One region of the Bartonella sp. EBT8 genome, then DNA from elsewhere that is predicted to be linked to it. Evidence: predicted binding sites of a transcription regulator. Region 1 holds the regulator's gene; the other holds the start of a gene.
The links. Region 1 encodes HrcA, which represses chaperone genes, less so after heat shock. Its sites were predicted from a motif close to GTTAGCACTCNCNNNNNGNGAGTGCTAAC; they were not measured.

Region 1 (20,933 bases):
ATTATGGTCATCATAAGTGTAGCTTGTAACAATTTTGTTGTACACAATATTTGTATTCGTATTCTTTTCCAACAATATTTAACTACTTTGAATGATTATTATCATATGTAAAATGTATCATTAAATTACAAAAAAGAGAAACATTCACCCTTTACTCAATATGCTAAATTTTAAACCTTTTAAGCTAGTGGAAAAATGTTCTTAACAATTAGGCTTCTCTTAATTTTCTTCTTTTTAAACTGTTTGATAATGAAAACACAACGCTCTTTCATTGAATCCTTTATGAAAAAAGGCATGCAAATATGGATTTTGTTGACTTCTTAATCATTTTCTTCAGGCTAATATGGATCTACGAATCCGATTTATTATTATTGTAAACATTTTTTAGACATTCTTTCCCACCATCATAGCCTTATTTTCTCAATCCAACGTTATGCTTGCGGTGGGTAACATTTTTTATTGTAAGGAGATACACCATGCAACGTCTTTTTAGTGCTCTTCAGATTCCTCAACAAACAACAGAAGCGCTCATATCACTGCAAAATGGCTTACCGAATGCACAGTGGATTAACCCACAAAATTTTCATATCACTTTATCTTTTTTTGGCGAAGTTGAGAGCTCCATAGCAGATGCGCTGATTCGTGCCTTTAACACAATAAAACTCCCTCCTTTTGTGCTACAACCAAGAGGTTTTGAAATTTTTGGTTCAGAAAATGCTCCCCATTCTCTCGTTGTTCGTATTGAGCCTTGTGTAACTCTCAACCTTTTACACGAAAAAATGCAATCCATTCGAAGCAGCTTGAAGTTAACACCTGATGAAAAACAATTTACTCCACATATTACTCTTGCGCGATTGCTCGATATTAAACCTGAAGACCTCCCTCCCTATCTTTCCTCTCGAGGTGATTTTTCAGTTCCTTCTTTTGAGGTTGATCACTTTGCTTTATTGTTATCGCCATCCCCTTCAAGCGATACCCCGTATATTGTGAAAAAAAGCTGGTCACTTCAAAAATAAAAGGGTGTTTTAAACACCCTTTACCGCCCTCTCCTATACAATGCTTCACGAGTTCGGGTTGTGTGTAACACTAATATTTCTGCGTCGGTAGTACTATTATTGATATGTTTTAAGCTGAATCAGACTCGACAGAAATTTCTTTCGCTCCTCCTTTGGCCACACCCACTATAGCCGGACGCAAAACACGTTCACCAATAACGTAACCTGCCTGAACAACTTGCTGAACGGTATTATCTGGAACATCAGAGTTAGAGATCTCAAACATTGCTTGATGAAAGTGAGGGTCAAACTTTTGCCCTTCTGGATGAATCTTCTTCACACCATGACGCTCTAACGCTGCTATCATTGCACGCTCAGTCATTTCCACGCCCTCAGCTAACGTTTTCAAACCAGCATCATTCTCCTTTGCCCCTTCTGGTATAGCCTCCAAAGCCCGATTAAGATTATCAGAAACAGATAACATATCACGTGCGAAACTAGCAATCGAATAAGCCTTTGCATCCGCTACATCACGCGCAGTACGACGTCGAAGATTTTCCATATCTGCAGCAAGACGCAAAAGCTGATCTTTCAACTCTTTGTTTTCATCCTGCAAAGCAACCAAAGGATCGATAAACTCCTCTTTTTCCTCTTCAACCTCTGCGTGAGCTTCTGTATCATGCGTTTTTAAAAATGCATCAGCTGCTTGTTTGAGCACATCACGATCAGCAGGGTTCTTCAAATCGCAATTTTCAAATGAAGCGTCAGTAAATTTGTTTTTTTCATCAGACATAGAAATTCCATTCCTTCATAAGATTTATTATTCCCGATATCGAAATTTTACAGACAAAAATCAAGAGGTATTTACGCATCTTAAAGAGAATAAGCGTTTAGAGTACAAATATTCCACCTAGTCATTTTAACGCAACAGTTGTGATATAAGTTGAGCCGTATAATCAACCATGGGTACAATCCTCGCATAATTAAGCCTTGTGGGCCCAATAACTCCTAAAGCACCAATGACTCTTTGTTTTGAGTCGCGATAAGGTGCAACCACTAAAGAAGAACCAGAAAGCGAAAACAACTTATTTTCTGAACCAATAAAAATGCGAACCCCAGAACCTTCATCCGTTAAATCGAGAAGCTGCGCCATACTCTCACGCGTTTCAAGATCATCAAACAGATGTCTTAACCGCTCTAAATCTTCTTCTGCTTTCACATCTTCAAGCAAATTACTACGCCCGCGAACAATAAGATGTATTTTATGATCGGCGTCTTCTCCTCCCCAAAGAGCTAACCCCGTTTCAACAAGATGATGAGATAAATGGTCGAGCGCAGCTCGTGTTTCTGAGCACAAACGTGCGATCTCTCCCTTAGCTTCACTCAATGTGAGTCCCTGAATATGAGCATTAAGGAAGTTCGTTGCTTCTGTCAATTGTGCATGAGTAACCCCTTCTGGTAAATGCACAATACGATTTTCAACCTCACCTTGTTGAGTCACTAAAACAGCAAGAGCGTGTTCTCTATCAAGGCGTACAAATTCAATATGCTTCAATGTTCCTTCATATTTTGTTGCGAGAACAAGCCCTGCTCCACGTGAAAGATCTGAAAGAACTCGGCTTGCTTGGATGAGAAAATGTTCAACTGATTGTGCATGACCAGCCTCCTTGACTTGCGTTTCAATACTTTCCCGCTCTTCGTTTGGCAAATCACCTGCTTCCATAAATGCATCAACAAAAAATCGTAATCCTGATTGTGTTGGCATTCGTCCCGCAGAGACATGAGGTGCATAAATCAAACCAAGATGCTCAAGATCACTCATCACATTGCGAATCGTCGCAGGAGATAAAGTTTGTTGTAAAAGACGCGAAAGATTTCGTGATCCTACAGGCTCTCCATCATTAAGATAAGCTTCAACAATATGACGAAAAATATCACGCGAACGCTCATCAAGATATTTTAGTTCATCGTCAATAGGTTTATATTTCATCACAATTGTTTCACTACTTCAAAAACACTTCTCTCTTATATAAGTTTTGCCAAGGTTTGGTCAAATAGTCCAAAGTAGTACAAAAGCCTAGTGTATCTTTTATCATAAAAAATGCTATCATCAAACAAAGAGCCATACTATAAGTCTTTTCAATTAATGTTTCCGTACAATACGAAAGATTTTCATCTAAATGAAATATCAATGAATAAACAAAAAACGTATCGCATAAAATCCAGCAAAATGTATATATACTGAGTATTTAAGCTGATTTTTAGGTTTTTAGCACAAAATGAGCTCCCCTTTTATTTCTGGAGAAAAATGTCTATGAGAAGCATAGTAGCAGCCAAAAAACTTGTCATTGCGACACATAACCCTGGAAAATTGCATGAAATTGCCACTTTGGTTACCCCCTTCGGACTAACGATACAATCAGCACAAGAGCTCGGATTGCCAGAACCAAAAGAAACAGGAACAACCTTTGAAGAAAATGCCTATATCAAAGCCTTTGCAGCAGCAAAAAAGACAGGTCTTCCTGCTCTCTCTGATGATTCAGGCTTGGAAGTAGATGCATTGGGTGGCGCACCAGGTGTTTATACAGCTGACCTCGCTCTTCAACCCGATGGTGTACGTAATTTTTCAAAAGCTATGCAAAAAATAGAAGATGAACTCCAAAAAATTGGAGCGCTTGAAAAAAGCCAACGAAAATGTCGATTTATATCGGTCGTTTGCATTGCATGGCCTGATGGCTATGCGGACTATTTCCAAGGCAATGTTGAAGGCACATTTCTTTGGCCACCACGTGGAGATAAAGGTTTTGGTTTTGATCCTATTTTTTTACCAGATGGGTATGAAAATACCTTTGGAGAAATGTCAACGGAGCAAAAACATGGCTGGAAACTCAATGATAAAGCCCCTCTCTCGCATCGTGCACGTGCTTTTAAACTATTAGCAGAAAACCTTTTGTCACTCTCATGAATGAATTTTTTGGCATTTATATTCATTGGCCCTTTTGCGCAACTAAATGTCCTTATTGTGATTTTAATTCACATGTGCGTGTCCATGGTGTTGATCAACCACGCTTTGTAACCGCCTTTGAACGCGAAATAGAAACGCAATATCATAAAATAGGTCCACGGCATGTTACCAGTATTTTTATTGGTGGCGGCACACCTTCTCTTATGACACCTCAAACCGTGGATGCCTTATTGCAAGCACTTGCAAGAAAATGGACGATCGATGATAAAGTTGAAATCACACTGGAAGCCAATCCATCAAGTGTGGAAGCAGAACGTTTTCGTGGATATCGTGCAGCAGGTGTTAACCGCTTATCTCTAGGGGTACAAGCACTCAATGACAAAGCATTGCGACAACTTGGTCGTCTTCATGATGTGAAGCAGGCTCTTCACGCTATTGCTTTAGCGCGAGAAATCTTTCCACGTTTATCCTTTGATCTCATTTATGCCCGCCCTGAACAAACATTAGAACAATGGAAATGTGAACTGTTTCAAGCGCTTGATTTGGCAGCGGATCATCTTTCTCTTTACCAACTCACTATCGAGGATGGAACCGCTTTTAAACGGCTTCATGCTGCAGGAAGACTTATTCTCCCCGCTTCAGAACTTGCAGCAGACCTGTATCATCTTACCCAAGAAATCACTGCTACACATGGACTTCCAGCCTATGAGATCTCAAATCATGCAATTCCCGGTGCCGAATCAGCACACAATCTTCTCTATTGGCGTTATCATGAATATGCAGGCTTTGGTCCAGGAGCCCATGGACGCTTTATTGAACAGGCACCGGATCACTCCTCTGCCTCTTCAAAAGTGCCTCCCTCTGAAATTGTAAATTGTAAACGTTATGTCACAATAAATGAGAAATATCCCGAACATTGGCTTGAATTGGTAGAAACTACTGGACATGGCTGTATTGAGACAGAACAATTGACCCCTTTACAACAAGCAAATGAAATGCTCCTCATGGGCTTGCGTCTTTGCGAAGGTTTAGATCTTTCGCGTTATGAAACCTTAAACCCCAAGAGCTTACCAATGGAAAAGCTTATCGATTTACAACAACAAGGACTTATAGAAATGTCAGGAAACCAGCGCTTAAAAGTGACAAGCAAAGGACACATCCTTCTTGACCATATTATTAGCCAATTGGCAAACTAGAATTCCTATGATTTTAACCTGCTGTTATATCACTTATTGAATAGTATTTACGAGTTTCAATTTAAAAGGCAGATTCTTTAAAAGACAATCACTTTATCTGCGCAAAAAAATCAACAATGAACTGTTCATAAATAGAAGTGAGAGTTTCCAACGCTTCAAGAGTTACACACTCATCCACCATATGCATGGTTTGCCCCGGCAAACCGAATTCAACCACAGGGCAATAATCTTTAATAAATCGCGCGTCTGAAGTTCCCCCCGAAGTTGAACATTCTGGTAGACTCCCTGTTATACTTTTAATAGCATTTGATAAAGTTTTAACGAGTTTATCATTTTGGGTCAAAAAAACATCTCCCAAACTTGGAATCCATTCAAGCTGATAGGAGGGGTATTGATTACAATTGTTGTTTGATTGTACTGAAGTAAGGCGCTTTTCAATTTCTGTCATAAGTGTTTCTTTTGTCCAGAGATCATTATAGCGTATATTAAAACGAACTGTTGCTTGTGCTGGAATAACATTCGCTACACAATTACCTGTATCAATCGTTGTCAATTCCAAATTACTTGGTTGAAAATTTTTTGTCCCCTTATCTAAAGCAGTTTGTGTCAATGCTTGAATAAGCTTACCAACTAAAGGTAATGGATTGGCTGCTCGCTCGGGAAATGCAACATGCCCTTGGCGCCCTTTAACGGTAATGATACCAGAAATTGATCCTCGGCGGCCAATCTTTATCACATCACCAACAGTTTTTACGCTTGTCGGTTCTCCCACAAGCGCTGCAGTCCATTTTTCACCTTTTTGTTCTGCCCACTTGAGAAGTTTAACCGTACCGTTAATTGCTGGACCTTCTTCATCACCAGTAATCAGAAGACTTACTGTTCCTTTAAGAGACTGTTTCTCAAGGACTCGAGCCAATGCCGCCACAAAACAAGCAATCCCGCCTTTCATATCAACAGCGCCTCGCCCGTATAGTTTTCCCTGATCTATGACAGCTTCAAAAGGAGGGTGCGTCCAATTTTCCAACGCGCCTGGTGATACAACATCAGTATGACCAGCAAACATAAGATGTGGCCCGCTTCTTCCAATCTTTGCATAAAGATTTTCAACATCTTCTGTATTTTTATCTGCAAAAACAGGGCGTTCAACACGAAGCCCCATCTTCTGTAAAAATTGCTCCAAAGTTGATAAGACGCCCGCTTCATGAGGTGTAACAGAAGGACAACGAATAAGTGCTTGTAAGAGCTGAAGCGGATCTGTAAGGACAGGCATAAGCGCTTTCCCAATCTGAACTTAAAAATTATCCAAGAGTATTAAACTGAATTATACAAAAGATAAAGCAAAAACATTGAAGGCACTCAGCAAACGAAGCAGGGGAAGACTATCGTGCTGAGGCTTCAATGAATCCCTCATCATACGATGAAGCACTTCCATAATGGAAAGCTCAATAAAAGGTTCCATCAACCGGATTCTCTTCAAAATTTTTTATATTTCCAAACTCATCCAATTTATGTGAATGAAAATTAATCGCTTGAAGCGTACGACCATTTTCTTTCAACCAAGTGCGATATTTTTGACTTTCTGGACAAAGTTTTTCACAAAGAGCCCAAAATTTTGGTCCATGATTCATCTCAATAAGGTGAGCAACTTCATGTGCAACGACATATTCAACAATTTCTTTTGGTGCCATAATAAGACGCCAAGAGAAAGAAAGGCGCCTGTCTATCGAACAAGATCCCCAACGACTTTTAGTATCTTTATAACAAACTGACTTCACTTTACGCTCTACTTTGTGCGCATAATCTGTAACCAATGGCGTTATCGTGAGAGCAGCCTGTTTTTTTAAAATATCAGCAATACGCCTTGGCAAATATTCTAATTGACCATAAACAATAATTTGAGGTTCTTGTCTCGCATCCCCTGCAATGATTTCCGTTACCCCACGCCCTGCCTTATGCCTTATGGTATGCGCAACACCTAATAAAGGAACCGTTGCCCCCTCTTTGAGATAAGAATTTTCATGAGAAATTTTTACACGCGTAAGACGTGCTTCAATCCAAGAACGGTGCTTTTCAATAAAACTTTGAACTGAACAAAGGCTTATCGCTGGTGGTGTTGTTACACAAATTCTCTGCCCGCTCGCATCGACACGCAATGTGAGACGGCGTGCACCCCTATGTTCACGTACCTGTAAAGGCACAACGCGATCAGAAAAAATAAAATGCTGTTCATAAACGATCATACATTATATCTTTATCATCAATGAATTTTACCCTTCTTCCCTATTAATTCGGTCAATCAATGACTTCAGTACCGATTCAAGGCAATCCAAATCTTGTGAACGCGAAAAGCGATGATCTGCATCACGAACAAGTGTCAATGTTACATCATGGAAAGGCAAATGATTCAGTAAAGTCAAAGTATGCTGATAGGGTATTTCAACATCTTCCATCCCTTGTAAAATATGGATTGGACATCCAACATCAATGCATCCCTTCATGACACAGTTGTCTCTGCCATCTTCAATAAATACTTTTGTAAAGGGAACTGGTTCTGTATAACTAATTGCAGATCGTTCAATATGCTCTGTTTCTTCTAAAATTTTCCACTCCTTTCGCCCCAACCCTGATTCTATCAGTGTTTGTGTAAAATCAGGAGCTGGTGCAATCAAGACCATACCAGCAAGCCTTTTATTTTTTTGTGCTAACATCATAGCAAGCTTTAGAGCGATCCATCCCCCCATAGAGTTGCCAATCAGAATTTGTGGCCCCTCACAATAAGTTTCAAAAACCGCTAAACTCTCTTTAACCCAACGTGATATGGTTCCTTGAAAAAAATCACCCCCCGATTCTCCATGGCCAGAGTAATCAAAACGTAAACATGACAGATTGTTCTTCTGAGCAAAACTATCAACAAACATCGGTTTATCTCCTGACATGTCGGATAGATAGCCATGAAGCCAAACCAAACCAAGAGGCCCATCGCCTTTACGATACCGTACTGCAAGAGCAGTGTCTTCAAATGAAAAAAATTGGTAAGGAATATCACCATTCATCATTTTTTTCCTCTATAAAACACTTTTACTCATAAAAGAAAAATTTCTACTTCCAAATTAAACCTTAAAATCATAAATTAGATATGAAAGAGGCACAACGTGACTAGAGAAAATAAAATGCTGTTCATAAACGGTTATACATTATATATCCATCATCAATGAATTTTATCCTTCTTTCCCATTAATTCGGTCAATCAATGACGTCAGTACCGATTCCAGAAAATCCAAATCTTGTGAACGCGAAAAGCGATGATCTGCATCACGAACGAGGGTCAATGTTACATCATGTAATGGCAAATGATTTAGTAAAGTCAAAGTATGTTGATAAGGTATATCCTCATCTTCCATCCCTTGTAGAATATGGACTGGACACCCAACATCAATGCATCCCTTCATGACACAATTGTCTCGTCCATCTTCAATTAACGCTTTTGTAAAAGGCATCGGCTCCGCATCTCCAACGGCAGGTCGCTCAATATACCCCTTTTCTTCCAAAATTTTCCATTCTTCTGGGCCTAACGCTGGTTCTACCAATGTTTGCGTAAAATCAGGAGCTGGAGCAATTAACACCATACTAGCAAGCCTTTTATTTTTTCGTGCTAGCATCATAGCAAGCTTTAGAGCTATCCACCCTCCCATAGAGGAACCAATCAAAATTTGCGGTCCCTCACAATAGGTTTCAAAAATGGCTAAACTCTCTTTAACCCAACGTGAAATCGTTCCTTGAAAAAAATCACCTCCCGACTCTCCATGGCCAGAGTAATCAAAACGTAAACATGACAGATTGTTCTTCTGAGCAAAACTATCAACAAACACCGCTTTGCTTCCTAACATATCAGACTGATAACCAGGAAGCCAAACCAAACCAAGAGAGCCACGCCCTTTGCGATACCGTACTGCAAGAGCAGTGTCTTCAAATGAAAAAAATTGACAAGGAATATTACTTTCCATCATCCTTTTCCTCTATAAAACACTTTTACCAATAAAAGAAGAATTTTCACTTCCAAATTAAACCTTAAAGTCATAAATCAAATATGAAAAAAACACGAATTCTTGTTGTCTTTCTGTGTGTAATTGTATATTAAATTACGTTGTAGATAAATCAAAATTAAGGAGCATAAACCATTCGTAGACCATTTAAAATGACACCTACCCAGAAAGATGGGCCGCGTTCAAATCAGGATATTAGGGTGCCTCGCGTCCAACTTATCAATGATGAAGGACAACACCAGGGAATCGTTACAATACAAGAAGCACTTGCTATGGCTGCAGAAGCAGGGCTTGATTTAGTTGAAATCGTACCAAATGCGGAACCGCCCGTGTGTAAAATTATTGATTTGGGCAAATTGAAATATCAGACCCAAAAAAAAGCGGCTGAAACACGTAAAAAACAAAAAGTTATCGAAATCAAAGAGATTAAGATGCGCCCAAATGTTGATGTTCATGATTATGTCGTAAAACTTAAAGCTATTCATCGCTTTATTGGTAATGGCGATAAAGTGAAGATTACTTTGCGTTTTCGTGGTCGTGAAATGGCGCACCAAGATCTTGGATTAAAGCTTCTTCAACGTGTTAAAGAAGATACAAGTGAAATTGCCAAAATCGAATCTGAGCCAAAACTCGAAGGACGTCAAATGATGATGGTAATAGCTGCTAAATAATTTTCATTGGAATTATGTCTAGAATGAAAATCATCTAAAGTTGAATGCATCGGATATGATTTAAAAGCATCGCAGAGCAGTGTGGTGATGCTTTTAAATGAGTGTCTAATATGTGTTAAAATTTTTATTTAACAGACTAGTTTTTATATTAAAGATTAAATATCTTTAATAAGAGTGCTTCAATCTTGCATAAAATAACAATAAAATATAGAAGCGCTTCATGATCAAAAAAAAGATTTCTACTTCTGATAAACATCTTATTATTCGTCTTTTGCGAGAAAATTTCCATAAGCATGCGCGTTGGTATAGCGCAGCTATTTTTTCTATGATCATTATTGCCTTTACAACTGCAGCTAGCGCATGGATTATGCGTGACGTTGTCAACTCCATTATTGATGCGCAAAATTTTAGTATGATTGTTTTGATTTCTAGTATCATTGCTTTCATTTTTATTGTCAAAGGAGTGGCGACTTTTTCCCAAACTTACTTTTTGAGTAAAGCAGGTAACAGCATCGTTGCTGAACAGCGGCGCAAAATTTACGCACGCCTTATGGAACAGGGAATCTCTTTTTATCACAAGAACACTTCATCTACTCTTCTTGTCCACGTAACCCATAACGCGATAGCTATACGTAATATCACTGATATAATTATCACAACTTTTGTACGTGATTTGCTTTCGGTTATTGGCCTGTTACTTGTCATGTTGATTCAAAATTTTATTTTGATCGCCATTACTTTAATAGTGGGACCACTAGCTTTTTTAGGAGTCCGCATGGCTTTAAAACATGTTCGTAGCCTTGTGGAAAAAGAACTCATTTCAATTGGTGAAATTATCAAATTTGTGCAAGAAAGTTCTATTGGTATTCGAGTTATCAAGGCTTTCTCATTAGAAGAACTCATGAAAAAACGGATGGAAAAAGCCATTTGTAATGTTGAAAAACAAGCAAACACTATTGCAACGCTTCAAGCTATTACAAATCCGATTATGGAAACACTTGCTGGTGTTGCTATTGCGGGTATTATTTGCTTTTCTGGCTATCTTGCCACCCAACGAGCAGGTGTTCAAGGTGAATTCATGTCCTTTATTGTCGCTCTGCTTCTTGCTTACGAACCAGCAAAAAGATTGGCAAATATACGTGTCAAAATCGAAGGTGGCTTGGTTAATATCCGTACAATGTACGAATTACTCGATCATCCTCTCACGATTGTAGAACATAAAGAAGCTAAAGATCTGGATAAAAAACAAGGGGGCATCCGTTTTGAAAATGTTTCTTTTGCATATACAGAGAACAAAACGGTGTTGAAAAACATCAATCTAGAAATAGAACCTAGGAAAATGACCGCATTAGTAGGACCTTCCGGAACAGGAAAATCAACTCTTATTAATTTAATTATGCGTCTTTATGATCCCACACAGGGACGTATATTGATCAACGATCAAGACATCCGTTATACGACTTTCCGTTCTCTTCGAAACCTAATATCTTATGTGGGGCAGGATACTTTCCTCTTTCAAGGAAGCGTTAAATATAATATTGGGCTTGGAAAAGAAGGAGCGAGTGATGATGATATTATTACAGCAGCAAAAACAGCAAATGCTCATGACTTTATTATGGAGCTCCCTAATGGTTACGATACGCAGATAGGCGATAATGGTTGTAATCTTTCAGGGGGACAAAAACAACGACTCGCTATCGCTAGAGCAATGCTTCATGATGGTGAAATTCTGATTTTTGATGAAGCAACAAGCGCTTTAGACTCACAGACTGAAGCTCAAATTAATGAAGCCCTTCATCATCTCACCAAAGGGCGCACGACCATCATCATCGCTCATCGCCTTTCAACGATCACTCGCGCCGATAAAATCGCTGTCATACAAAATGGAAAACTCGTTGAACAAGGTACCCAAAAAGAATTACTGGAAAAGGAAAATGGTTTTTACAAAAAACTTCATCACATCCAATTCGAAAAGCAAACATCCTAGATGTCTATACATCGCAATAAGATGATATAAAAAATGGAGCGCGGATCACATTCCCTCATAAAGAGCGAGAAGGTTATTCTGGAAAAGTATCGCATTAATAGGAGCAACTTGTAAAAGTTTAGGATTTGTTTAAAAAGTTTTTAGGATTCACGTGAAAAATAAAAATCTTGTCTACCGCTTTGTTAAAAGAATTCATCTCATTTTAAAATAAAGGTTCAATGATTAGGTTTTCTTTTATCTAAAAGAGCGAAAGCCAATACCCCATAAACATTCTAACTAATTTTCGAAAAGGAGGCTCACATCAAGAAAAGAACTTGCTAATAATTATAGTCATGAAACTGTGATGATCAACACCTTTTTTCGGCATTCATCCCTTTATCGTTCGTTATAGATTATAGTGCAAGTTATGAGATAAGCTTAGCATGAGAAGAAATGTTAAAATAAGAAAAGAGCTATAGAACTACCTATGATGCCTTATCGCTTAAATAAGAAAACATATTGTGATTTATAATAGATCCTTTTTTTCTTGAATGAGAACACCAAGACCGTAAGATCCTCTCATTGCAAATTCTTGCATTCAAAATCAAAAAAATCGATTTGCTTGTAAGTTACAAGAGAATCAAAAAGCAGATAAAAAACGTTTAGGAAAAAAATGAATATGACTCTCATGACTTTTCTCAATGTAGAAGCAGTTGTAACGTTGGAGGCTAACAAATAAAATAATGGTGTTAGCTTATATTTTATAAGCGTGAAAATAAATAGTGGTGCCCAATAGATTTTGCATTCTCCTCTTCATGCATAAGTAACATCATGAGATGAGATTAAAACAACTAGTAAATGTAAAAAATACACAAATCAATAATACAATGACATGCTGCGTCTCCGTGAGAGATGATTTCTCCTTAGAAAACGTGTTAAAAAAATAAAATACCTCAAACGTGTTTTCTTATAATTCGATAAAAAGCTTTTTCTTTTATGGAATTTTTGGTTTACTCCTCAGGTTTCCTATGACTTAGAGAATAAAGTATAAAAACTGAGTAATTGGACTTCAGAGCTTCACTCTCTAATAGTCTTTTTCATAAAATAAGCCAACACTAGAATTCTTTTCATTTCCTATAGCACCTTTAGCTTTGAGGTGACGGGAAATATCTAAATTGATTGTTCCTTTTGTCATTCCATCAGATCCAGCTTCAAAGCCTAAATAAATGTTGTTGTGTATATAGCGACCAACGCGTAAGCCTGTCTTGCCTTTCTCATCAACGACAACATCAAGATCATCAAGACCAATTTTAGACCGTAGAGTGTTCAATAAGGAGGTATTAGAAGCACCAGCAAGATCAGCCGCCGCAGCTGCAAGCTGTGCAATCTGAAACGGTGATAATTCGCTCAAAGAGCGATTAAAAATTAAACGCGCTAAAACCTCATCTTGCGGCAAATTAGGTTGTGAAGAAAAATGAACATCAATGTCATCAATTGTTCCACTTACCGTAACAGTGACGCGAATATCACCACTCTCCTTGTTTGCCACAAAATAAACGGTAGGATTAAGATTACCACTGAAACTCGCTTGTCCCTGTTCGAAATTAAGACGCTGGGAAAGAATATCAAAACGCCCACGAATCATCTGAAATTCCCCAACAGGATGAACATCATTCAATGGACCTGCTATGTTGATGCGTCCTCCCAGTTCTGTGTCTAACCCTCGTCCACGTACAAAAAATTGATTTTGCGCACTAATTTGCATATTTGATAGCACAACAGAGGAAGATTCTTGAGAGACGCCACGGCTTTGACTAGAGCTTTTAACTTCAGCACGTTCAAGTGTTTTTTTAATTGATTTTGTTAAATTCTTATTTTTAATATCAAGAAATTTCGCGTTTTGAAAATGATCAGGAACCAAAACTTCAGCTTTTTCAACTACGATATCACCACCAATAACAAGGTTATCCAAAAAATGACCCGTCATTGTCATTTTTCCTGACAATGTTGCAAGAATCATAGAACCATCATTATAATTGGCATGATTGAGGTGAAACACCAAATCTGGTTGTAGGCCATTAGAAATACGGCCTGAAGCGGATAGATTTCCTCCCTCGGACGAAAAAGCCAACGCTTTCTCTATAAGAATATGGTCACCATTTAGTTTGCCTTCAATTGTTACATTGTTCAATCCTAAATTTGTTTTTGAATCAAAAAAATTACCATTGGCTATAGAAAAATTTCCCATCAATTGTGGCTGTGATAATGTTCCCTTTATAATTGTATCAATGCTTGCTATACCCGTTATATGTGCACCACGCTTAGCTAACAATAAATCAATAAAAGCAAGAGGTATTGTTCCCTTAACGTTCAATTTTGTTTCTGAATCATTGAGAGAAAGAGGTCCATTGATAGAAAGATCTAATCCTTTATCTCCAGCGGCTAGCACTTTCTCAAGATGAAAAATCGATTTTTTATAAGAACCACGAGCATTCATATTGATCAACAGCGGTCCTTTATGTGTCATAGCGGTCAAGCTTTGACTGGAAAGCTCAAAATCAGCAGATGGATCCTTCATTGTCCCGCCAATATCGACCTTGCCAACAATCGTTCCTTCAAGTGCTTGCCTCTCAATAAAACTATTAACTAAACGTGCAGGAAAATCTTGCAAATTAACATGGAGATCAAGTGTGTTTTTATCTAGAGATACACTTCCCTCAGCTTGTGCTTGTACTCCCTCCCCTGTTAAATTTGCATTCAAAGTGAGATTTTTATCTACGGCTTTACCTGTAGCAGAGAGCACAAAAGGCATTATTTTCTTATCTTGAAGAGCAATGGTTGTCAGTCCTTCACCTTTTATATCGTAGGCTATATCAGGTTTTTTTAAATGGCCTCGAATCATAACTTGCCCTGTTACAGTACCAACTGCTCCAAGATCAGATTTCCATAGATTAACCAAAGCAACAGGAAGCGTATTCATTGTAAGCTTTAGATTAAGAGTATCTTGAACATTTCCTGCAAGTGTAATTCTACCGCCATTAATCGCAACTCCTAATTCATTGACCGTCATTCCATCTTTATCAAAAACAACCGTAGCTGATTTAGGTAATGTCAGATGAAAATTGGATTGCTTAACATCTATAGTTTCAATCTGTACTTCTCGTTTTATACCTTCTGGAAGTTCTGTCATCATCAGATGTCCAGAAAACTGTGCATTCGTATTATTCTGTAACATCGCTTGAACAGTAAAAGCTGTTTGGCCATTATTTCTATTGGCTTGGCCATTTAAACGATTAACCATCATTATAGGGGTTTGGATATGCTCCGCATTGATAAAACCCTCAAGCTGTGTCATACCAAAAGGATCAAAGATATCTGCTTTGATTTCTAATTTTTTAATTTTATTCTTTGCAAAGCTTAAACGGCTAATATGTGCCTTTAGATTGGCTTTTTGTTTGCCATTTTGTTCATCAAAAATAAAATCTCCTTTTACCTTTCCGCTACCTTCCTGCAAAAATAACGCAGCAAGATCTGAAATATCATCAGCATCAATATGCATAGCTCCTTTCACCAGACCTTCCGTTTGAGAAAGATCACCCGTTATCTTTGCGCTTCCCCCTTTAATATCGATATTTTCAAGTTTTCGAATGTGATTAGAATCCTTAAAAGAAGCAGATAAATACAACGGTTTTTTAGCAAAAGTTCCTTCACCCTTTACCGAACTCGTCAAAGAAGGTACCGGTAATGTATTATCCATAAGTGTTTGCATCGTAAATGTTGTATTTTGAAGTTTCTTCCCCATTAAAAACGCTTCAGCAATATGAGCCTGCGTGCTAAATTTTATAAGATTATCGCGCCCTCTTGCGGTACTATGGACCGTGAGCGCACCCTTTACTCTCGGATCTAATCTGGAGAGATCAAATATTTGAGCATACAAATCCATCTTAGCGCTCTCACTTGAAAAAGTACCATCTGCCTTTATATTTGCATATTGGCTTTTCAAATCCAAATGACGCAAAATTAAACCCGTCTTGTTGTGAGCAACACCGCCTGAAAGAGTATATTTTCCTTTAAATAAACGATTGAAAGGTTCTTTATCTATTTGCATATTATCGGTTATCCCTGATAATTCGAAATCAAAAACGCTGTCAATCAAGTCAATAGTTCCCTTGGCTTTAATATCTGCACTCCCAGAGAGTGATTGTTTCGCTAACAAACTAAAAGGAGCGAGTGTTTGAGCTTTTAAACCAAGATCGCCTTTAAAAATAAAACGATCTATTTTCCCTTTTAACCAAGCAGAAAACCCCTGACCAGTAACACTAAAATCATGTATCAAAACAGGGTTTCTAGAAACAATATCTGTATCTAGATGGACATCAACTGTTTGTCCTAGACCGTCTATCAACGCACCATTACTATTTTCAATTCCTCGAAGCGTTCCCTTAATCTGAACACCTACGTGACGAGAGGCTGGATTATCAAGATTCTCGCTCACCCCTCCCATAACAAAAATTGCATCGTGAATATGAATATTTTTATTGCGCAAATGATTTAATACAAGCTGACCATTCCATGATTGTTGCCCTTCGCGGCCATAGTCAATATTTAAAGCAAGATTATCAATATGCATTGGACCTTCTGTTGTTGTTAGACGCGTCGCTCTATTTTCCTTATCAAGAGCCATTTTGCCATCAACAAAAAGCTGCCGCAAAAATCCATCTGCTGTTACTTCTGCATTGGCCGCAACATTCAGTGCTTTACCCTCAATCATCATATGATCAAGGTGCATCACGCCTCTTTCTGTCATTCTTGCCTCTGCTTTCAACGTGACATCAGATTCAAAGAGGCTGCGATATTGAGGAGGCATTAAAGAGCTAAGTGTACCTACGATTTTAGCAGAAAGACTGTGTCCTTCTGCAACACTTGCAAGAATAACATCGCCATCTAAAATAGGATGGTGATCCACTTCTAAAGAAAGTTTGATAGCCAAATCATCAAAAGTACCATTACCTTTAATGGTAAAATTTAATGCTGGACGCTTTTCAATTTTAAAAACATTCGCAAAAATACCATTTTGCGGTTCATCAACCGAAATATCAATTTCAGCAGTACGGTCGCTCTTGGATATCTTTGTTAAAACAGAAAAAGATCCTGGTGCATCTAAACGATGAGCCGCTAAATCAGCATTAAAAACACCATTTTCTAAAGTTAGATTTCCTTTTAAGGAACCATCAGCAAAAAAACCCAAAAGTTCCTGGTCAAGCATCACATGTTGTGCGGTAAACGTATCGATAGAAATGGCAAGTGGCAATTTTGGTAAAGAAAACTTCCTAGCTTTAAGCAAAGATATAAAAGAAAAATTGTCTTGTGGTTTACGTAAAATTGTAACCTTTTCCAACGAAAGTTGGTTAATATTCATGCGCCCCCTCAGCAAAGCTAAACGATTCCAATCCATTTTAGCATTGGTAATTTTAAGCCATACACCTTTTTTATCACTCACGGTAATAGTCTCAATTGATGTCTGAGAAGACAGTGCTCCTTGTACATTATATAACCGAACTTGGCGATTAGGGGCTGAAAGTCCGCGTTCAATCAAAGAGATAAACCATGAACGATCATCCACAGTCATTTCTCTAGAAGATGAATTGCCTCTTTGTGCAAAAACAAAAACACTCACCAAAAAAAACAAAAATCCAGATAAGAAAGCCGATAAACGTATAGTTTTTTTCATTAAAATGCTTGTCCTATTCCCACATAAAAACCGATGCGAGGATCGCCTTTCTCTCTCTTAAGAGGAAAAGCCAAGTCAACGCGCAAAGGTCCAAGACCTGTCATATAGCGTCCTCCAATACCGGCTCCCCATTTAATTTTTTGAGAAAAATCAAATCGCGCCTTTTCCCCTACCAATCCTCCATCGAGAAAACTGACAAGCCCTATTTTATCATTTAAAGAAAAACGTAATTCTGTTGTACCCTCAATAAGCGCTCGCCCACCAACAACAACATCATTCTCTGTTTTAATACCAATATTGCGATAAGCATAACCACGAACAGATCCACCACCACCAGCAAAAAAGAGTGTATCTGAAGGTATTTGTGCTGTATCGCTCCCAAAAATTGTACCAAGCTTTGCTCGCGCTGCAAAAACAAAATGTTCTTTTTCATCTAGCGGCCAGTAAGAACGACCTTCTAAAGTCATTTTTGTTATAAAGTTGTGAGAACGCATTTCATAAAAAGGTTTAATAAACACTTCACCATACAAACCTTTTGTTGCATTAAACTTATTATTACGACTATCGTAAACGAGACTACTTGGTAACCCAATTGTTGTAAAATTACGACTCCCAAAATAGATATCACGTGAAGAACCATTGGAAACTTCCATAGCAACTTGTCCCGATAGATTGCCATTAAAGATATGCGTTATGCCCAACTTTCCCCTGATGGCTTTTGTCGTATAATTATCTAGAACTTCCTGCTGTATTTTTAGTTCTGTCCTAAAGTCTGTATCAGGAGTGAATATACCAGGCTTTATAAATATACCGCCGAGAAGATAATCAAAATTCTTTAGATTATACGATTTTTCTTTTTTGCTGCCAATACCGCTTATTTTCGTTTCAATTTTAAAATGTTCTGCATGGCCCAAAAGATTGTTATGCATCCAATAAGCTTCAAAACCTGCACCATCTAATGTTGAATAGCTACCACCTACACCAAAACGACGTGGTTTACGCTCTTCTAGAACGAGCATAAGCGGTAAACTCCCATCAGGGTTTATTGTATCAGCTTCACGTATATTCACTGCACGAAAGATATTAAGTCGTGCAAGTCTTTCACTTGCCTTGGCCAATGCATCAGAGTCGTATTTTTGTCCCGCCTTCAATCCCGTCATCCATGCGATATAGGCTGAATCTACACTTGGCTTCTTACTAACATTACGCACCCTTAAAGGGCCATAATAAGCTTGTTGTCCAGGATCAACGGTAATCTGCGCATCAATGAAACGTGTAGCATGATCAGCAACTACCTCACTCTTCATAACTTGAGCTTTAGCATAACCTTGTCTACGCCACCCTTCAACCGCCCATCGTTCTGCTTTCAAAATGGTTTCAGATTTGGCAATAGTTCCAATCTTATAACCCAATTCTTCAATTGTAGGCATTCTATTGGTCTTATATTTTACGAATGGAGCAACTTTATCGATACCAGCAACACCAAAAACATATTGGGGACCAGCATTAATGGTAATAACAATATTAGATTTTGCTGGAAGTTGAGTTACCGGACTCAAATCAGCAACTTCTAATCCATTAATCTGAATACTAATAATACCACCGTAACGTCCATCAGCATAAAGAGCAGAGAGAATTGCCCGATAATCTGAACGAGCTTTCGCTAACAAACCAGAAGAACTAAACGCTTTATCTTGATCAGCAATAAGAGAAGAGACAGCTTTAACTATTTTAATACCTTCTGATGGCGCACCCAATGGTGCAACGACATCAACTTTATAAAATTTCTCTGTACCGTTGTTATTATTTGAAGAGGAATTTGCTTTCTTTTGACCAAAAAGAGGGATACCAAATAACTCAAACGCTGCAAGTGGTTGTGGAAAAACACAAATGAAGCATAGAACTATCAATACATGGCGTATGGTCCCTGATTTAAAAAAATCGCCCATCTGGTATACCATCAAATCAGATACCTTCAATACACTTTACATCACTTTATACTATAAATAACATCGAACAAGAAAGATAAATATACCTTACCCTAGATATTCCATACACTTAATTCACATTCTTTTCTTGTGAAGTATAACATGCTCTTCCCCTAATATTAAAAAAATCCAGCATTGCTGTGTAACATAAACAGCCTCGCTCCTTTTTCCTATCATATTCATTTAACTCATTATAAATGTTTTATTTAACCGCATATAATCATGGTTAAATTTGTGCAAATCATTCTTCCCAATTACACTAAAAAGCTTGCACACGTATATAGATCTCCCACTCCCAAAAACCATAGAGAGACTTCTTGATTTTTATGAACAGATATGTTTGTCTCTTCTAAGCTAAAGGGGGAAATAAATTGATGATCGCGCATGTTACAACTGTTGCTTTTCGCGGTCTAGAAGCGGTACCTGTCGATGTACAGGTTATGATTTCTCCTGGTAAAATAGGAATGGCTATTGTTGGATTAGCCGATAAGGCAATTGCAGAAAGTCGTGAACGTGTACAAGCATCCCTTCATGCTTGCGGGCTTTCACTGCCCAATAAACGCGTTACTATTAATCTTGCACCAGCTGATTTGCCTAAAGAAGGATCACACTATGATTTGCCAATTGCTGTAGGCTTAATGCTTACTATGGGAATTCTTCCTCCCGAAGTTGCCCAAGACTACGTTATCTTAGGAGAATTATCGTTGGATGGTTCTATCACAGCTGTCAACGGTGTTTTACCAGCTGCAATGACAGCTTTATCCCTTGATAAAGGGCTCATTTGCCCCCATGCATGTGGACCTGAAGCAGCATGGGCAAATGAAGAAATGAATATTCTCGCCCCCGAGTCTCTTCTTACCATGGTCAATCATTTTAAAGGAACCCAAATTCAAAAACGTCCACAACCACGCCAGTATACAATTCAAACCGAGCTTCCAGATCTTTGCGAAATTAAAGGACAAAAAACTGCCAAACGTGCATTAGAAGTTTGCGCTGCTGGACGGCATAACCTTTTGTTTGTAGGCCCTCCTGGTGCAGGAAAATCTATGTTAGCCCAACGTTTACCCTCTATTTTACCGCCTCTTGATAGCCGTGAACTTTTAGATGTTTCTCTGATTGCTTCTATCACAGGAGAAACAGTCCATAATACCATTTCACTCCACTGTCCTTTTCGTGCCCCGCACCATTCTGCTTCCATGGCAGCAATGATCGGTGGTGGTCTTAAAGGGCGACCTGGAGAAGTTTCACTTGCACATAATGGCATTTTATTTCTCGATGAATTGCCTGAATTTTCTCCACAAGTGCTCGATTCCCTTCGTCAACCTCTAGAGAGTGGAGAATGCGTTATCGCCCGTGCTAATCACCATATCAGCTATCC
Region 2 (9,751 bases), on a different contig from region 1:
AGCAATCAAATCACCGAATTGACCGGTTGCAGTGTTGTAACCATAGGTATCGGCATTGTTTTCCAAGACCTTACCCACAATAATTGCTGCTTCTTCACCAGCATTCGTTGCAATTTGACGAGCTGGTGCTTGGAGTGCACGACGAACAATATTAATCCCAGCTTCTTGGTCAGGATTGTTTCCTTTAACGGTCAACGCATTTGCTGCACGCAACAATGCGGTACCACCACCAGCAACAATACCTTCTTCCACAGCAGCACGTGTTGCATTCAAGGCATCATCAACACGATCTTTCTTTTCTTTCACTTCAACTTCTGTTGCACCGCCAACACGAATAACGGCAACACCACCAGCGAGTTTAGCAAGTCTTTCTTGCAATTTTTCACGATCATAGTCAGAAGTTGTTTCTTCAATTTGTGCTTTGATTTGATTAACGCGTGCATTAATTTCAGCTTTTTGCCCAGCACCATCAATAATCGTGGTATTTTCTTTCGAAATATTCACTTTCTTAGCCCGTCCAAGCATATCCAAAGTGACATTTTCAAGTTTAATGCCCACATCTTCAGAAATCACCTGACCCGATGTTAAGATTGCAATATCTTCAAGCATTGCTTTACGACGATCACCAAATCCTGGCGCTTTCACGGCAGCAATTTTCAAACCACCACGCAACTTATTAACAACGAGTGTTGCCAAAGCTTCCCCTTCAACATCTTCAGCGATGATGAGCAATGGCTTACCAGACTGAACAACAGTTTCAAGCACTGGAAGAAGAGATTGGAGATTAGACAATTTCTTCTCATGAATGAGAATGTAAGGATCATCGAGATCAGCCACCATTTTCTCAGCATTGGTGACGAAATAGGGGGAAAGATATCCACGATCGAATTGCATCCCTTCCACGACTTCTAATTCCGTTTCAGCAGTTTTTGCTTCTTCCACGGTAATGACGCCTTCATTGCCTACTTTTTCCATAGCATCAGCAATCATCTTACCGATTTCTTCCGCACCATTAGCGGAAATTGTTCCCACTTGTGCAATTTCTGCTGAAGTTTGGATTTTCTTCGCTTTTTGGAAGAGATTTGCTACCACTTCATCGACAGCAGCATCAATTCCACGCTTAAGATCCATTGGGTTCATACCAGCAGCAACGGCTTTTACGCCTTCTTGAACGATAGCTTGTCCCAAAACAGTTGCCGTTGTTGTTCCATCACCAGCAATATCATTGGTTTTGGAAGCCACTTCACGCAACATTTGCGCACCCATATTTTCGAACTTATCTTCTAGTTCGATTTCCTTTGCAACGGATACACCATCTTTTGTGATGCGAGGTGCACCAAATGATTTATCGATCACCACATTGCGCCCTTTAGGGCCGAGGGTTACCTTAACAGCGTTAGCAAGGATATCAACACCGCGCAACAAACGCTCACGCGCTTCACGGCCAAACTTGACTTCTTTAGCAGCCATTTAATTTCTCCTTGAAATTATCTCAAATAGTACAAAACAAAAAATTGGGATTCTTAAATTAGCCTAGAATACCCATAATGTCAGATTCTTTCATGATGAGGAGATCTTCCCCATTAATCTTTACTTCAGTGCCAGACCATTTTCCAAAGAGGATACGGTCCCCTGCTTTCACTTCGAGAGGCACACGCTTTCCGTTGTCATCAAGAGCGCCATTGCCAACAGCAATAATTTCACCTTCTTGAGGTTTTTCCTTTGCAGTATCAGGGATGATAATGCCACCAGCGGTTTTATTTTCAGATTCAACCCGACGAACAACGACACGATCGTGAAGTGGGCGGAATTGTATATTAGCCATGTTTTAAATCCTTAAAACTTAATATAATTGATAAAATTGAATTAATCTTAAGTTCTTGCTAGCACTCTCAAACTACGAGTGCTAACAGCAGTTGGAATATAAAATCGCTGCTCACAGATGTCAAGGATGATTAATAAAATAATTTCTCTAAAGAGCCTTCAAAGGCTTGCCTCTCTTTTCTATTTTGCGTTATCTAGCTTTTTATTAAATTTGCGAACAAAAAGGATCTTAGTCATGGTTGAAACACGTCAGGAAACCGATAGCTTTGGAACGATTGCCGTACGGCAAGATCGTTACTGGGGTGCACAAACTGAACGTTCTCTGCATAATTTTAATATCGGCAGTGAAAAACAACCTCTCAGCATCATTTATGCCTTAAGCCTTATCAAAAAAGCAGCAGCCATTGTGAATATGGAAAAGGGCAAACTTTCAGAAAAAATTGGCAAAGCGATCATTACAGCTGCTGACGAAGTGCTCGCAGGGGCATTCGACACCCATTTTCCCCTTTCTGTTTGGCAAACCGGCTCTGGAACCCAAAGCAATATGAATGTCAATGAAGTGATTGCCAACCATGCCAGCATGCTGTTAGGAGGAAAATTAGGCAGCAAAAAACCGGTTCACCCCAATGACCATGTCAATATGAGTCAATCCTCAAATGATTCTTTTCCCACAGCGCTTCATATTGCCACCACATTGCAAACACGCCAACACTTATTTCCCATTCTTGAAGCCCTTATTATGACTTTAAAGAAAAAGGAGGAAGAATTTGCCGACATCATCAAAATCGGCCGGACTCATACCCAAGATGCAACCCCTCTCACTCTCGCACAGGAATTTTCAGGCTATCGTTCTGCCTTAGAAGCCAACCGCCAACGCATTGAAACAGCTCTAAGCGATGTGCAAATGCTTGCCCAAGGAGGCACAGCGGTTGGAACAGGGCTCAATGCACCGCAAGGTTTTGATGTTGCCTTTGCGCAAACAATCAGCACCCTGACAGGGATCACTTTTAAGACCGCTGACAATAAATTTGAAGCTCTTGCCCATCATGGAGCCCTTGCACATTTCCACGGCAGTCTCAATGCTCTAGCCGCCGATTTATTCAAAATTGCCAATGACATTCGGTTTTTGGGTTCAGGTCCACGTTCAGGATTGGGAGAACTAAATTTGCCCGAAAATGAACCAGGCTCTTCTATCATGCCGGGTAAAGTCAATCCCACACAATGTGAAGCAATGACGATGGTTGCCTGCCAAGTTTTTGGCAATCATACCAGTGTAACATTTGCCGCAAGTCAGGGACATTTTGAACTCAATGTTTATAAACCAGTGATTGGCTATAATGTTTTACAGTCGATTACGCTTCTTGGTGATTGCATGCGCTCTTTTGATCTCCATTGCATACAAGGGTTACGTGCCAATCGAATCCATATTCACACTCTCATGGAACGCTCCTTAATGCTGGTAACAGCTCTTGCCCCAGAAATTGGCTATGAAAAAGCTGCTGAAATTGCCAAAGCAGCCCATAAAAATGATACAACGTTGCGTGTTGAGGCCATAAAAGCAGGCGTTTCTGGGGAAACTTATGACCGACTGGTTGATCCTAAAAAGATGATTCAACCGCAATAAGCTCGCACAACGAGCCCGCATAATAAACAATAAAAGCAGCAAAAATCTTGATTGATGAAAACATCGGACCTTTTACGGTCCGATGTTTTCTCTCTTCAATGCGTTCACAATTACCGAATGCAAAAATCTAATTTTTTGCGCAAAGATCAAGGACATAACGCAACGCACAACACCCTCAAGAGAGCAGCGGAGAGACTTATGCCAGAAACCTCGAAAGCGCTCCACTCGACAAAAAGCGCTTCACACCACAGAAAAGAAGAAACATTTTAATCAAAAGCTTTATGTCATAATGTCGGGCTTTTCACGACCCAATTGCTGTTTTATATCCAACAATTTGAACGCAACCTGTTGCAAAGGCTGGATAACCCTTTGCGGATCTTGAAAATGTTTGCGTGGATCGCCTTCATACTGCTCAAAATAAAGCCGCAAGGTAGCCCCCACCGTTCCCGTTCCCGATAAGCGCACCACCAACCGTGCTCCATTTTTGAAAAAAATACGCAGACCTTGCCTGCTACTCACACTCTGATCAACGGGATCATGATAGGTAAAGTCCTCTGCTTTTTCGACCAAGAGTCCAGCAATTTCGGTTCCCGCCCGTGGTAAATGAGCCCGCAATTGCTCTATAAGTGCATTGGCTTTTTCCTCGTCCACTTCTTCATAATCATAGCGCAAAGAGTAAAAACGTCCATAGGTAGCCCAATGATGGTGCACAATTTGTGCGACAGTTTTCCCTGTCACCGCCAAAAGATTTAACCAAAACAACACCGCCCATAAACCATCCTTTTCGCGAATATGATGAGAGCCTGTTCCAAAGCTTTCTTCCCCACAAAAGGTTACTTTTCCCGCATCCAAGAGTGAGCCAAAAAACTTCCAACCCGTTGGTGTTTCAAAACAATTTAACTGTTTTTTTTCAGCAACCAAATCAACAGCACGCGTTGTTGGCATAGAGCGAGCGACCCCCACAATGCCTTGGCGATACGCTTTAATGAGATGTGCATATTCCACCATAATCGCCAAGGAATCAGAAGGCGTCACAAATTGCCCACGCCCAATAATGAGATTACGATCCCCATCCCCATCAGACGCCGCCCCAAGATCAGGCGCTTGCTGCAACATTAAAAGATCATAAAGCCCCTTGGCATAAACCAAATTGGGATCTGGATGTTCTCCTCCAAAATTGGGTAAGGGAACACCATTTACCACCGTTCCTTCAGGAAATCCCAAACATTTTTCAAAAATTTCATAGGCATAAGGTCCGGTTACCGCATGCATTGCATCAAAGCGCAAAGTTAAGCCTTCTTTCACAGCCTGAGCAATACAATCAAAGTCAAAAATCTCCTGCATCAAAGCGACATAATCGGCAACGGGATCAATAATATCAACCCGCATATCCCCTAGAAAAGTTGTCCCTTCTCTTTCTAAATCAATATCTGGCGCCTCAAAGATTTTATAAAAAGAAAGCTGCTGTGATGTGGTGAAAATCTCTTCACACAGAGAAACGGGAGCAGGTCCACCATTGGCAATATTGTATTTGATGCCACAATCCCCCTCTAAACCACCAGGATTATGGCTTGCTGAGAGAATAAGCCCCCCATGGGCATGCGTTTTGCGAATAAGATGCGAAACAGCCGGCGTGGAAAGAATGCCCCCTCTTCCTACTTTTACGCAAGCAATACCATTGGCCGCTGCCATTTTCAGCACAGTTTGCAAAAGGGTAGCATTAAAATAGCGCCCATCTCCGCCAAGAATGAGACATTTTCCCTCAAGATCTGCAATGCTCTTAAAAAGAGACTGGATAAAATTTTCCACGTAATGGGGTTGTTGAAAAACCGACACTTTTTTACGCAAACCAGAGGTTCCCGGTTTTTGATCATCAAAAGCCGTTGTTAAAACTGTCTTTATCATCGCAAAGGTGCCTTCATACTCTCCCCTTTAATTTTAAAGTGAATATCACACAAAGTCGACCATTAATTTCCCTTGACGCAACAATGAAATACTTGCACACTCATTAAGTATAGAAGACTTTTTAAGACACCTTCTTGAAAGCATATTTAAAAATGAGGTTTAAGTGCATATTTAAAGAAGGGATCTATTTCGAAACGCAATTTTCACAAAAATACAGGAGCATAATTATGATAAAAAAAACCGTTCCCAATGTCACTTTCCATACACGTGTCCGCGATGATTCCGTTGGTGGAGATAATCCGTATCGATGGCAAGAGGTTCACAGTGATGCGTATTTTAAAGGAAAACGGGTTATTCTTTTTTCTCTTCCAGGAGCTTTTACCCCTACATGTTCAACCTTTCAACTGCCTGATTTTGAAAAACTTTATGATGAATTTAAAAAAGCAGGCATTGATGAAATTTATTGCCTTTCCGTCAATGATGCTTTTGTCATGAACGCTTGGGGAAAGGCGCAAGAAATTAAAAATGTAAAATTAATCCCTGATGGTTCGGGGGAATTTACCCGCAAAATGGGGATGTTAGTTGCAAAAGACAATGTTGGTTTTGGCATGCGCTCATGGCGTTATGCCGCTGTTATTAACGATGGTGTCATTGAAAAATGGTTCGAAGAACCAGGTTTTTCAGATAATTGTACGACAGATCCTTATGAGATTTCTTCACCAAAAAATGTTTTAAAAACCTTACAAGGCTAATTTCATCTCTCATTCAAATATTTAAAAGCACAGATTTCACGGCATAAATTCCTTCGCGAGGATGAATTTGTGCCGTTTGTCTTTTAGAAATTTTTGAGTGCAAAAAATGTAACGAGAATATTTTACGAAACGCACATATCACTCTCTCATCATACCAACCCTCATAATGATTGAAAGAACAACCCTCCATCCTCATGGAGACTAAAGAAAGATCCATTGTAAGAGATGTCAAAGAGGTATACCGTCCCCCAAACAGCCTCCGTATAGCAGTCTCCCCCCCTCATCAAAAGGGGGACTTTTTATGCAATTGCGAGGACTATTCATCCTCAATTTTATTTTTTAAAATCATTGACTCTCAAGAATTAAGATTTCTTTTTAAATTTCAAAATGATTTCTAAAACAACTGCTTATTCGAGGGATCTCCCGTGAAAACCGCATCCATTTCTTCATCTTCATCAAAGTCACACTCTTCATCACCTCTTGCAACCCCAAAAATATCTGGATTTACAAAATAACAATCCTTTTTTGTTCCCTTCGCTATAATTTTGTTACATTCTAATTCGTCAATACCTTCTTTAAAAGTTGTAAAATTAAGGTATTCTGGTTCTTTACTGAAAAAATTCACAAGACAAGAATTCAGTGAGAATATCCTGATTTAATGTTACCTGATCAAACCATAAATCCACTTCATCCTCCTCTAACATTTTCCCCACTTGCCACAACATAACAAAAAACTTTTCATACCAGTAAAGGAGAGTCCAAGGATCATACGCCGACTATCAGACGCTCCTGAAAATGTGATTTGGGACAGATCTTCAAATTCGAAGTGTGAAGAAGGAAGCTGAAATGATTTTCCAATATCCTCAGGTCTTTCAAGAATAAAAGGATTTCGTTCATAGAGCAAGGTAAAATCATATTGGGCCATTGTATTTCTCCATTAATGCATTGTAATGCATTGATTTTATGAAAAAACGCATATTACCAAACAGTTACCATTATAGGCACTGACAATTGATCCCAATATTTTCCTGTAAAAATTGTTCGATTTAAGTCATTCAATTATTTTTTAAACTTAAAAAGTCTTTTCAGATCAAACTCTTTAATTCTCCCTTTCAAGAAGGCTAGATTTTGTTGTGCCACTAAGAAGAGCACATCAAAGGATTTGATGCCAACGGATGAGAATCCAAAGCTTAAGCGAATATAATTATTGTCAATATTTTTGTAAACTTTTTGAGAATCGTTCCGTAAAGCCCTTAAATTTCTCAAGATTTTTTGGTTGTTAAAGTTTTTTGGTTATGAAGATGTTATCATGCCCCTCAAAAGGACGCGTTTTTAGTAAAGCGTGCTTATACCTCTTAAGAAATCTCTCATTGTTGCCGCACTGGCTCAAAAAATAACTCGATTTTGCATAAGAACATCAAGACATAGAAACAAGAAAAGTACAGATTTCAAAAATTGAAGCTCAAATTTCCCAAATATCGCTCACAATTCTTTCCATAGGAACTTTTACCATCATTGCCTTTGTGTTTTCAAAATATCCTGCACTGCTTTGACCAATTGCTCTTCATCAACCATCACTTGCGCTGGTCGACTTTCGCGCCATGTTTGGTTATCCTTAATTTCATGAGACAACCGCGCTCCTTCAATCAAATCTTTGATCTGTATTTTTCCGCACTCACGCTCTTGTGATCCTTGAATGACCACGCAAGGCGCTTTTCGCCGATCAGCGTATTTCATCTGCGCCTTCATCCCCGCTGCTCCTAAATAGAGTTCAGCACGAATTCCGGCACCACGCAATTTTCTGACCATTTTTTGATAAGCAGCAACAGCCTCAGGCTCTTTATCCATCATCAGCACCACAACCGGTCCTAACGTTTCCTTCACCGGCAATTTTCCGAGATTTTGCAAAGCAGCAATCAAGCGAGAGACCCCAATTGAAAAGCCCGTTGCTGGAACATTTTCTCCGCGAAAGCGAGCCACCAACCCATCATAGCGCCCGCCCCCCCCAACAGAGCCAAAGACAACCTTTTGTCCATCATCATTGAGCACATCAAGCAGTAAGGTAGCCTCAAAAACAGGCCCCGTATAATAATCCAAACCCCGCACCACCGATGGATCAATTTTGATACGATTCTCAGCGCCATTCGCGACAAAAATTGCTTGCATTTCCTCAAGCTCACGAATTCCTTCAAGCCCTTGATCGTGATCACCAACCACTTTTCTCAAAGCATCAAGGGTTTCCTCTGCTGTTTTTGCTCCAGCAGCAGTTAAGGAAAGAATACACTCAATATCTTTATCCTTAAGCTCCGCCCCTTTTGTAAAATCACCACTTTCATCCAAACGCCCCCTCCCTAATAGCAAACGCACCCCTTCAGGACCAAATTTATCCAACTTATCAATTGCCCTTAAAACAGTTAAGCGTTTTTCAAGCTGTTCATTTCCTGCCAAACCAATCAACTCTAAAACACTCTCGAGAATTTTTCGGTTATTAAGACGAATAGCATATTCATGATGCTGAAACCCTAATTTTTCCAAACTATCGGCTGCCATCATGCAAATTTCAGCATCCGCTGCCACTGTTGGCGCTCCAACAATATCGGCATCAAATTGCATAAATTGCCGAAACCGCCCTGGTCCGGGCTTTTCATTGCGAAAAACAAAACCAAGACGATAACTCCGATAAGGTTTTGGCAAAGTTTCAAAATTCTCTGCAAAATAACGTGCAAGTGGCGCGGTAAGATCATAGCGCAAAGACACCCATTGTTCATCATCATCTTGGAGTGAAAAAATCCCCGCATTGGGACGATCTTCATCAGGTAAAAACTTACCCAACACATCTGTATATTCAAAAATCGGTGTTTCAAGCGCTTCAAAACCGTAAAGTTCATAAACTTCACGAATTTGTGCAATCATGGTCTCAGTTGCATATAATTGCGCATTTGTGCGATCAACAAAACCACGCGGTAAACGAGCTTTGGTTTTTTCTTGTTTCGATGACATGCTTTTCTCTAACAACAATTTGGTTCACGGATGACTTGTGTCTATCTTATAGGAACAAAGGCTGCAATAACTTTATCACTCTCAACCCAGCACAATAAAGACCACCCCTCGCTTTCCAAAGAGGAGACTCCTCACCTTTAAGCGTATAAAAACACGCGCACTTTTAATCGCAAAATCCCAGCTTTCTATGAATATTTTTCCAATTATCACTTAAAAAACCAATTATCGCTAAAAAAAATGACCCGCAGCCACAAAACTCTCCGCAATAATTTCCTCACAAAACTTCCCCCTACCATCCCCCGCAATGATTTGCTTATTTGCTCCTAAACAATGCCTCTCAAAACACATCTCCTACACTCTTTTCCCTCCATTCCCCTTCCCTTAAAACACCTTCTCATGCGCCCTCCAATCTCAAGAAACCCATGCATGTTTTCTTGAAAGCATCAAAACAGCTGCTGATTTCAGAGGAGCTAAAATCATTTTTCGAGAAAAAAGCACCCTCCTTATAAGAGCTTGATAGATTGATTGCCTCTGCAAAAAATCTCAAGGCATCAGTGTGCTTTTCGCTTGCTGTGCAAAATGATTGATCAGCGTTTTTAAATCCGCACTGTTACGACCAGCATCTGTAATCGACCTTGAAATTGAG

Region 2: groES (co-chaperone GroES) is a predicted target of HrcA. The motif match lies at 1,883-1,911, and genes of this name have one in related genera.

What each region holds. Positions count from the first base shown of each region.
Region 1 is NZ_JBTTDJ010000001.1:292,779-313,711, reverse strand. It holds gene thpR (RNA 2',3'-cyclic phosphodiesterase) at 477-1,016, shown strand; gene grpE (nucleotide exchange factor GrpE) at 1,126-1,788, opposite strand; gene hrcA (heat-inducible transcriptional repressor HrcA) at 1,915-2,985, opposite strand; gene rdgB (RdgB/HAM1 family non-canonical purine NTP pyrophosphatase) at 3,310-3,960, shown strand; gene hemW (radical SAM family heme chaperone HemW) at 3,957-5,156, shown strand; gene dapE (succinyl-diaminopimelate desuccinylase) at 5,245-6,426, opposite strand; gene AC0QT4_RS01390 (M48 family metallopeptidase) at 6,599-7,396, opposite strand; gene AC0QT4_RS01385 (alpha/beta hydrolase) at 7,424-8,209, opposite strand; gene AC0QT4_RS01380 (alpha/beta hydrolase) at 8,375-9,160, opposite strand; gene infC (translation initiation factor IF-3) at 9,352-9,870, shown strand; gene AC0QT4_RS01370 (ABC transporter ATP-binding protein) at 10,091-11,857, shown strand; gene AC0QT4_RS01365 (translocation/assembly module TamB domain-containing protein) at 12,921-17,567, opposite strand; gene AC0QT4_RS01360 (autotransporter assembly complex protein TamA) at 17,567-19,528, opposite strand; gene AC0QT4_RS01355 (YifB family Mg chelatase-like AAA ATPase) at 19,930-20,933, shown strand, end outside.
Region 2 is NZ_JBTTDJ010000006.1:71,928-81,678, forward strand. It holds gene groL (chaperonin GroEL) at 1-1,470, opposite strand, end outside; gene groES (co-chaperone GroES) at 1,529-1,825, opposite strand; gene fumC (class II fumarate hydratase) at 2,060-3,448, shown strand; gene AC0QT4_RS05560 (alpha-D-glucose phosphate-specific phosphoglucomutase) at 3,728-5,353, opposite strand; gene AC0QT4_RS05565 (redoxin family protein) at 5,581-6,105, shown strand; gene AC0QT4_RS05570 (hypothetical protein) at 6,500-6,730, opposite strand; gene AC0QT4_RS05575 (hypothetical protein) at 6,803-7,030, opposite strand; gene hisS (histidine--tRNA ligase) at 7,618-9,105, opposite strand; gene pyrF (orotidine-5'-phosphate decarboxylase) at 9,649-9,751, opposite strand, start outside.